2 regions of the Erwinia tracheiphila genome follow, and region 2 is predicted to be linked to the other one. Evidence: predicted binding sites of a transcription regulator. Region 2 holds the regulator's gene; the other holds the start of a gene.
The links. The regulator LexA, encoded in region 2, represses DNA repair genes until DNA is damaged. The targets are predictions, from matches to a motif close to TNCTGTATGTACATACAGNA.
Positions count from the first base shown of each region.

Region 1: the regulator LexA is predicted to act here: its motif matches at 1,649-1,668, upstream of LU633_RS14400 (metal-dependent hydrolase).

Region 1 is NZ_CP089932.1:2,721,239-2,725,821, forward strand. Features, by position in the region: gene LU633_RS14390 (YniB family protein) at 206-745, opposite strand; partial or broken gene hxpB (hexitol phosphatase HxpB) at 909-1,546, shown strand; gene LU633_RS14400 (metal-dependent hydrolase) at 1,687-2,277, shown strand; gene LU633_RS14405 (L-cystine transporter) at 2,439-3,836, shown strand; partial or broken gene LU633_RS26240 (catalase) at 4,060-4,483, shown strand; partial or broken gene katE (catalase HPII) at 4,478-4,583, shown strand, end outside.
Region 2 is NZ_CP089932.1:4,737,008-4,741,590, forward strand. Features, by position in the region: gene zur (zinc uptake transcriptional repressor Zur) at 497-1,012, shown strand; partial or broken gene LU633_RS24530 (CsbD family protein) at 1,135-1,339, opposite strand; gene LU633_RS26385 (hypothetical protein) at 1,563-1,703, shown strand; partial or broken gene LU633_RS26390 (MATE family efflux transporter DinF) at 1,822-1,977, opposite strand; gene lexA (transcriptional repressor LexA) at 2,072-2,680, opposite strand; gene LU633_RS24550 (diacylglycerol kinase) at 2,787-3,155, opposite strand; gene plsB (glycerol-3-phosphate 1-O-acyltransferase PlsB) at 3,285-4,583, shown strand, end outside.

The DNA of each region.
Region 1 (4,583 bases), 2.0 Mb from region 2:
GCTTTTTATAAAGTGTCATCATGAACAATAATAATGTGTGCCGCTTATTTTAAAATAATTTACTGCCTGGCGGTGTTATAGCCCGCTTGAAGGACTGCATTATATCATAATCATTCCAGATAAAGAGCGATAACCTGATGTTGATGAAGCGTAACAGGCTGAATCAGAAATTTCCTTATCCAGCCTGATGTTTTCTTCAGCGCGGTTATCCAATAAGACCCAGTAATTTAAGAATAAAATAGCCTGCTACGATAATTGCTACTGGCAGAATATAAAGCGGGAAAAATTGCAGAAAAATAGTATGTCCAGGCAGAGCGAGTTTTTCTTCAAGCTGTTCACGCGTGCGCCCTTCCGTTCCTTTCGTTTTTTCCAGAATCAGCTGATCTTCAATCCCTTCTTTAATACGTCTTGACTGCCGCCACATACGGGCAGCGGAGGCCTGTAATGCAAGGCCAACGAAAATTGCAGCGTAGATAATCCAGAAGGTGATATTGCTCTCATGATTAAAATCCGGTACCGGAGAATTGTGCCAGAATCCATTGAGGAAACCAGTATTAAAACGAATCATATCAATCATTACATGTGAGAAATCCTGCATAACCGCATTGATGCTCTCATGCTTTTCACGGCTTTTTTCAAGGAAGCCCATTAGTGAGATCAATGTTGAAATGAGCGCCGGGATAAAGATAATCCAGCCAGTAATACGTTTCAGTATCGCAATCCGGCCAGCCTGCTGATATGTCATGCTTTCTTCCTGTCATCCTGATATGAAGCTATAAGTTTACCCTCAGGAAATAAAATGTGCCTGAAAAAATGGGCCAGCTATTTTCAACAGTACAGCCGGGCAGAAGGTGTGGATATCCATAACATTTGTTATGGTGTCGGTTATTTTTTTGATGGAAACAGCCATGCCCTACTCTCGCACCATTCTTGCCGCACTCTTTGATATGGATGGCCTGCTGATCGATTCAGAACCTTTGTGGGAACAGGCGGAGATGGAAATTCTGGTTCAGTTGAGCGTTGACCTCTCCGGTCGTGATGCGCTGCCTGACACCGTGGGTTTACGCATCGATCAGGTGGTGAGTTTGTGGCACGAGCGCCTTCCCTGGCAAGGCGCGGACCAGCATGAAGTCACGCGCCGTATTATTGTACATACTCAGGAACTGGTAGAGGAAACCCGCCCTTTGCTACCCGACGTTGAACAGGCCCTGCAACGGTGTCAGGCAGAAGGGCTGAAATTTGGTCTGGTATCCGCTCCGCCGATTTCCATGCTGAAACGCGTGCTGACAATGTTTAATCTGCATCACTCTTTCGATGTGCTGACTTCAGCAGAATCACTGCCGTTGTGTAAACCCACCCCCAGGAGCAAACTCGGTGTGGATCCCCTTCGCTGTGTGACGCCCGAAGGCTCATTCAACGGCATGATTGCAAGCAAAGCAGCCCGGATGCGGTCAATCGTGGTTCTGGCGACCCTCGCTGGACGCTGGCAGATGTGCAACTGGCCTCACTTTTTGAACTGACCGCGAGCGATTTACTGGGAAAATGATATGTCAAGCAGCGCTACGCTGTTGGTTTGACAAGGTGTTGTAACGGGAAAATCATTTTTCGTTACAACGTAACCTGTTTATTCTACTGTACAGATCCCCTATACTGGATTAATTTACAGTGAAATAATCAGGTATAATTATGACGGCTGAGGGCCATCTTATTTTTGCGATTGCCAGCGCCATTTTTGCCAGGAAGGCTGAACTTACGCCTGAACTGGCAAACGGCGACTGGTGGCATATTCTGCCCGCCGCGCTGCTAACCTGCCTGTTGCCTGACATCGATCATCCTAAATCATTTCTTGGCCAGCGTTTTAAATGGGTTTCACAACCCATAGCCCGCGTCTTTGGCCACCGCGGGTTTACGCACAGCTTCCTTGCCGTTCTTAGCGGCATGGCATTGCTGCAACTCAAACTCCCCTCGCAGTTGCTGATTCCCCCCGATGCTTTTCAGGGGCTGGTACTGGGCTATCTCAGCCATATCTTCGCCGATATGTTAACTCCCGCTGGCGTCCCTTTTTTATGGCCATGTCGCTGGCGTTTTCGCTTGCCATTGCTTAACAGCCAGAAGGGTAATCAGCTTGAACGCCTGTTCTGTATCGCGCTGGTCATTTATGCCATTTGGCTTCCTGCCGGTATGTCCCCTTTCGCAGAGAAAGGCTGGACGACACAAATATTTAATTCACTCCAGGAAAATCTTGGTCGTTTGTTACACCAGCAAGATGCGGGTTAAACCACCAATAAACAAGCTTTGGTTATAAGACATGCCCTTTGGATATATAGCGACACTTTGCCTGGCTGATACCATTCCCGAACTTAAGCACTGGTTGTGCAATAACAATAGCGTTGATTACGCAACGCAGTGTCATCTTCCGCAGCGACTGGAGACAAGGGATGAACTATCCATTACTGGCCAACCTGACGATATTTGTCGTTTTGTTGGTTATTCTCGCCAGAATTGGCAACACCAGCTGGAGTCTGTCTAAACGGGTATTAACGGGTCTGGTTATTGGCATCGTTTTCGGCCTCGGCCTGCAGGCTATTTATGGTTCGGGTAGCCCGGTGCTGAAAGAATCTGTCACGTGGTTTAACATTGTCGGTAACGGCTATGTTCAGCTACTGCAAATGATTGTCATGCCGTTGGTATTTGCGTCTATTCTCAGCGCGGTCGCTCGTCTGCATAACGCCTCTTCACTGGGCAAAATCAGTACGTTAACTATTGGTGTGCTGTTGTTTACCACCGCGATATCTGCGCTGGTTGGGGTGTTTGTTACCTGGCTGTTCGGCCTGAATGCCAGTGGCCTTGTGCAGGGCCCACAGGAAACGGCCCGCCTGGCCGCTATACAGTCGAACTACATGGGTAAAGTTGCCGATCTGTCACCGCCACAGCTGCTGCTCTCGTTTATCCCTAAAAACCCGTTTGCCGAGCTCACCGGCGCAAATCCTACGTCCATTATTAGCGTGGTAATATTTGCGGCTTTTCTCGGTGTGGCGTCGCTCCATCTGCTCAGAGATGATAAGCCTAAAGGTGAACGCGTGCTGGCAGCCATCGACGTATTGCAGGCCTGGGTAATGAAGCTGGTACGCCTCATTATGAAACTTACGCCCTATGGTGTATTGGCGCTGATGACCAAAGTCGTTGCCAGCTCTAACCTTAACGAAATCATTAAGCTCGGGGGCTTTGTGGTAGCTTCCTATCTGGGAATAGCCATTATGTTTGCCGTGCATGCGTTATTGCTGTCCATCAACGGTGTGAATCCCGCACACTTCTTCCGTAAGATATGGCCGGTTATCACATTTGCATTTACCAGCCGTTCCAGCGCGGCCACCATCCCCCTAAGTGTGGAAGCGCAAACGCGCCGCCTCGGCATTCCCGAATCCATCGCCAGCTTCGCTGCTTCATTTGGCGCCACTATCGGACAAAATGGCTGTGCCGGACTGTATCCTACAATGTTGGCCGTTATGGTCGCACCCAGCGTGGGTATTAATCCCTTCGAGCCGATGTGGATTGCCACGCTGGTTGGCATCGTTACGCTCAGTTCTGCTGGCGTCGCCGGCGTAGGGGGGGGCGCAACATTTGCGGCCCTGATCGTGCTTCCGACTCTTGGCCTGCCAGTCACGCTGGTCGCACTGCTCATTTCAATTGAACCGCTGATTGATATGGGCCGCACCGCACTGAACGTAAACGGTTCTATCACTGCCGGCACGCTGACCAGTCAGTGGCTAAAACAGACGGATACCTCACGTCTGCACAGCGATGCAGAAAACGATGCGACATTAATTCCGCGCTGATTTATACTTTAAGCATTTATTGCATCAAAGGGCGGATATTACCCCGCCCTTTTTACGTCCTGAATTAAACCCTGCTCTTTCCAGGCGTACTTGCCTGACTGAATCTATAGTCACTGAAGTCTGCAATGACCGCTACCGGAGCTATAAACATGTCGAAAGAAACCGATAATAAGGAAATCACTCATCAGACCCCGTTAACCGGGCCTGATTCCGCGAAGCTGGAATGGACTCGCTTGCTCCTGATGAGGGCAGCTGGAAAACCGTGGCTGAAAAACGGGGCCGGGCAAGCAGCCCACGGTACCCGTTAGCCTGAAGGCACCAGAAACCAGCAACGCAAAGATTGATTCACTGGAGATGTTTCGCAAGGGCAGTGAAAATTTTCCTCTGATGACAAATCAGGGAACGTGTATAACCAACGATAAAAATTCACTGCGCACCGGAACACATGGGCCAATATTGTTGGAAGATTTTATTCTGCGTGAAAAAATCACCCACTTCGATCATGAACGTACCCCGGAGCGAATTATCCACGCCCGGGGTTCCGCAGTTCACCATTATTTTCAGTCCTATCGCGATATGAGTGATATTACAAAAGCAGATTTCTTACGCTCTCCTGAGAAGACGCGCAGGTCTTCGTGCGCTTCTCAGCCGGCAAGGTGTGCCGGATGTGGATCCGCGAGCGCGTCGTTGACCATCTGGTGCATATTGATGTGTCACTTGCTAACAGCGTGGCAGAGAATCTGGGGA
Region 2 (4,583 bases):
AATATACTGATTTTTTTATATTTTTAATTTCTACCCATCCAGATAAGGAATAAGTGCACAGCGAAAACACGTACAGTGAGAGACTGATTACATAATGAATATAAAGGCAATCATTCATTCCTGCGAATTAAGTAATAATAAAGTGGTTTATCTGGTTAGTGCTGTTTTATTTATCTGTTACGGACCTGAGAAAATAAGACTAGGATGCACTTTTTTTGCCCCGAAACTGGCCCGCGGCTTTAAAAACATTGTCAGGAAGATATCGCGCGATAAATAACATTAGCGGCATTAAAAAGAAAACGTATAATACTGAATTAACTGGCACCACCCATTAATTTCATTAACACACCACCAATAATGCAAATTACTGTGTTTTTCATTGGTAAATGCCCAAATCAGGGCAATTTTGCAGCGACATAATGGCTTCTGGCTGAGAATTCGGCGTTTTACATTGAGCGTGATAACATAACAAACCGATCTGGCTCTGGAGTAAATGATGACAGTAAACACCGCTGAAAAAATTCTTTTGCAGGCCGAAGCACTCTGCCAACAACGCAGCGTCAGGCTGACACCTCAGCGGCTGGAAGTGCTTCGTCTGATGTGTCAACACCAGGGCGCCATCAGCGCGTATGGCCTGCTCGATTTACTTCGCGTCAGAGAGCCACAGGCAAAACCGCCTACCGTTTATCGTGCGCTGGACTTTTTACTGGAACAGGGTTTTGTACATCGTGTTGAGTCCACAAACAGCTACGTGGTGTGTCATCATTTCGAGCAGCATTCCCATGTTTCCGCCATGCTTATTTGTGATCGCTGCGGAGCAGTATCAGAGCAGCACGCCGATGGAGTGGAAAAAATATTAAAAGCTTTGGCTCTGCCTTCAGGGTTTATTCTGACTAACAGCGTTATTGAGGCACATGGCTTGTGCAAACTGTGTGTCGAAGTGGAAGCCTGTAAACATCAGGATGCATGTGAACATGATCATGCACTGTCCCCCCGGAAACGCGGGCGTTGACTACGGGTGTTTTAAGGAATTATTGATACTCAAGGCCGTTATGTAGGGAGGAAAAGCAACCAGCGTACAGACACATCCCTGTGCCACCAACTTTGAAAATCATACCTCAACGGTGATTATTTTCAGAAGTGGTGATTGTTATGGCTTTCCCAGTCACTGAGTTCTTTCTCTGCCTGATCCTTAGCGTAGCCGTAACGTTCCTGTATTTTACCCACCAACTGATCGCGCTTACCTTCCTACTACGGTCATATAGTCGTCAGTGAGCCTGCCCTCTTTCACTTCACCTTTAATCTGTTTCCAGTTGCCGCTGGCTTCATCTTTATTCATTTGCGTTATTCCTTCAACCAGACGTTAACAGACTTGGTGATATCGTTTCAGAAAATCTACGATTGCAAAATTATGCGCTATGAAATACTGAAATTACAGTTAAATACAGTATAAATTTTGCAAATCACACGAATCAGGATTGAAATTGCTACCGTTATTGATTGGATAAGAAAAAAATTAACAAAATCAGGACATAAGAGGCGAAAAGGTTGAGTAACAGAATATGTCAACTGGCAAACCAGTTATTGTTGCGCCAGTGATTTCACCAGATTGCCCCGAGGGTGACACCACGCATTATCAGAAAAACAGTAACTTCCAGCCACAAACCGTGATTGTCCAGGATCGGCACGGTAAAGAGTGTTAAACCATAGCTACAGACTGAAATCAGCATACCGTTACGCATCTCTCTGGCACGCCTGGCGCGAATAAACATGCCGTCCGGCAGATAACATATACCCCACAGACTGGCAGGATCGATTGCCAGAACCCACCGCCACGCCGCCAAGATAGCTGGCATTATTAAGATGATCGGTTACAACGGTATCAACCAGACCAAGGAGTGGCACACTGATATTGGACAGGATCATTGGCAATGCCAGCCGCCAAAGATGCCTGTCAGAATGACTGAAGAATCGCATCATCACCCACTGGCTGACGGAGTTACAATTCAGCCCTCAGCACAATGGGGCGCGATGGCCAGCAAAAACAAAAAGTCTTTTTGTGAACAGATGCTTACAGCCAGTTACCGTTACGAATCACACCGACTGCCAGTCCCTCGATAGAAAGGATTTGTTTGTTAAGATCGACGACGATCGGCTGAAAGTCGCTGTTTTCAGGCAGAAGCTGTACGACATTCCCCTGTTTCTTCAAACGCTTCACGGTGACCTCATCATCAATGCGCGCGACCACAACCTGCCCATTATGCACATCCTGCGTTTTATGCACGGCAAGCAGGTCACCGTCCATAATGCCAATGTCTTTCATCGACATGCCACTAACGCGCAGCAGGAAATCTGCGCCAGGCTTGAACAAGTCAGGATCAACCTGATAGTGCCCTTCGATGTGTTGTTCCGCCAGCAAAGGCTCACCTGCCGCAACGCGACCAATCAGAGGCAAGCCTTCATTTTCTTCCATCATCAGACGGATACCCCGCGAGGCACCAGAGACAATTTCAATGACGCCTTTGCGCGCCAGCGCTTTAAGATGCTCTTCAGCCGCATTAGGGGAACGGAAACCAAGCTGGGTTGCGATTTCTGCACGCGTTGGCGGCATCCCAGTCTGATTAATGTGTTCACGTATCAGGTCATAAATCTGCTGCTGCCTTGCTGTTAATGCTTTCATCCCGCCCCCTGGTTGTTTATACAGTCAACTGTGAGTATATACAGGTATTTGCACATTGAAAACTAAAGTTAGGCAAAAGACAGCCATCGATAAAGTTATGCGAGCGCTAGAGAACATGCGCGAACAGCAACGTACCCCAGACAAAGATGGCCAGCAAGATAGCCAGTAAAACAGCCGCCGACCCCATATCTTTGGCTCTGCCGGACAGCAGATGGTAGTTACTACCGGTACGATCGACTACGGCCTCAATGGCGCTGTTGATCATCTCGACAATCATAATCAGCCCAACAGAGCCAATCATTAACACCCGGCTTATTGCATCAATGTCCAGCCAGCAGGCAATGATAATAGCTACGATCGCCACCACGGCTTCCTGACGGAAAGCCGCTTCATTCTGCCAGGCAGCACGGATACCTTTCCACGAGTACCCAACCGCTTTAATAATGCGAGTCAGTCCGCTAACACTGTTTGTCATGTTTGAAAAAACCTTTATATCGTAATAACGTCAGCAAACAGGGCGAGCACATTTCGCGTCACCACAGATCTCAATGGCGCTTTCTGATATGCTTGCAGCGTTTTGCTAACAAGAGGTTTCATATTGTCTATGTCAGGCTGGCGTAGTTTTTATTATAATACACTGAATTTACCGGTAAAAGTTTTGGTAAGAAGTAAGGCCATTCCTAAAGATCCCATTACTGAACTGGGACTGGATACCTCACGCCCTATTATGTATGTGCTGCCATACGATTCAAAGGCCGATCTTCTGGCGCTACGCGAGCAGTGCCGCAAGCAGGAACTTCCCGACCCGCTGGAACCCTTGGAAATAGACGGAACTGTGTTACCCCGGCATGTGTTTATTCATGATGGCCCCCGCCTGTTTCCATATTTTGTCCCTAACCTGGAATCGGTGAGGCTGTTTCACGATTATCTGGATTTGCATCGCAGCAATCCTCATCTTGATGTGCAGATGGTCCCGGTTTCGGTCATGTTTGGCCGGGCACCGGGCCGTGAGATTCAGGGTGAAGAGCAACCCCATCTGCGTATGCTTAACGGTATTCAGAAATTCTGTGCCGTACTGTGGCTGGGGCGTGACAGCTTCGTGCGTTTTTCGCCGATGGTTTCCATGCGCCGTATGGCAACCGAACACGGCACGGATAAGACTATCGCGCAAAAGCTGGCAAGAGTGGCACGAATCCATTTTGCCCGCCAGCGTCTGGCCGCCATTGGCCCTCGTTTGCCTGTCCGCCAGGATTTGTTCAATAAGCTACTGCAATCAAAAGCGATCGTAAAAGCGATTGAAGATGAAGCACGCGGTAAAAAAATCTCTCTTGACAAAGCCCAGCAGAATGCAGTGGAACTGATGGAAGAGATTGCGGCTGACTTCTCTTATGAAGCCATCCGCCTGACCGATCGCGTGATGGGTTGGTTGTGGAGCAAGCTCTATCAGGGAATTAACGTGAACGGCGGTGAGCGCGTGCGTCAGCTGGCGCAGGACGGTCATGAGATTGTCTACGTGCCTTGTCATCGCAGTCATATGGATTACCTGCTGCTTTCCTACGTGCTCTATCATCAAGGCCTGGTGCCGCCACACATTGCCGCTGGCATTAACCTGAACTTTTGGCCTGCCGGGCAGATTTTCCGCCGCCTCGGCGCATTCTTTATCCGCAGGACCTTCAAAGGCAACAAGCTTTATTCCACTGTCTTCCGTGAATATCTGGGTGAGCTGTTTACCCGTGGTTATTCCATTGAATACTTTGTGGAAGGTGGCCGCTCACGTACGGGCCGTTTGCTTGATCCTAAAACCGGCACGCTGTCGATGACCATCCAGGCGATGCTGCGCGGCGGTAATCGCCCGATCACCCTCGTGCCAATCTATATCGGGTATGAGCATGTCATGGAAGTG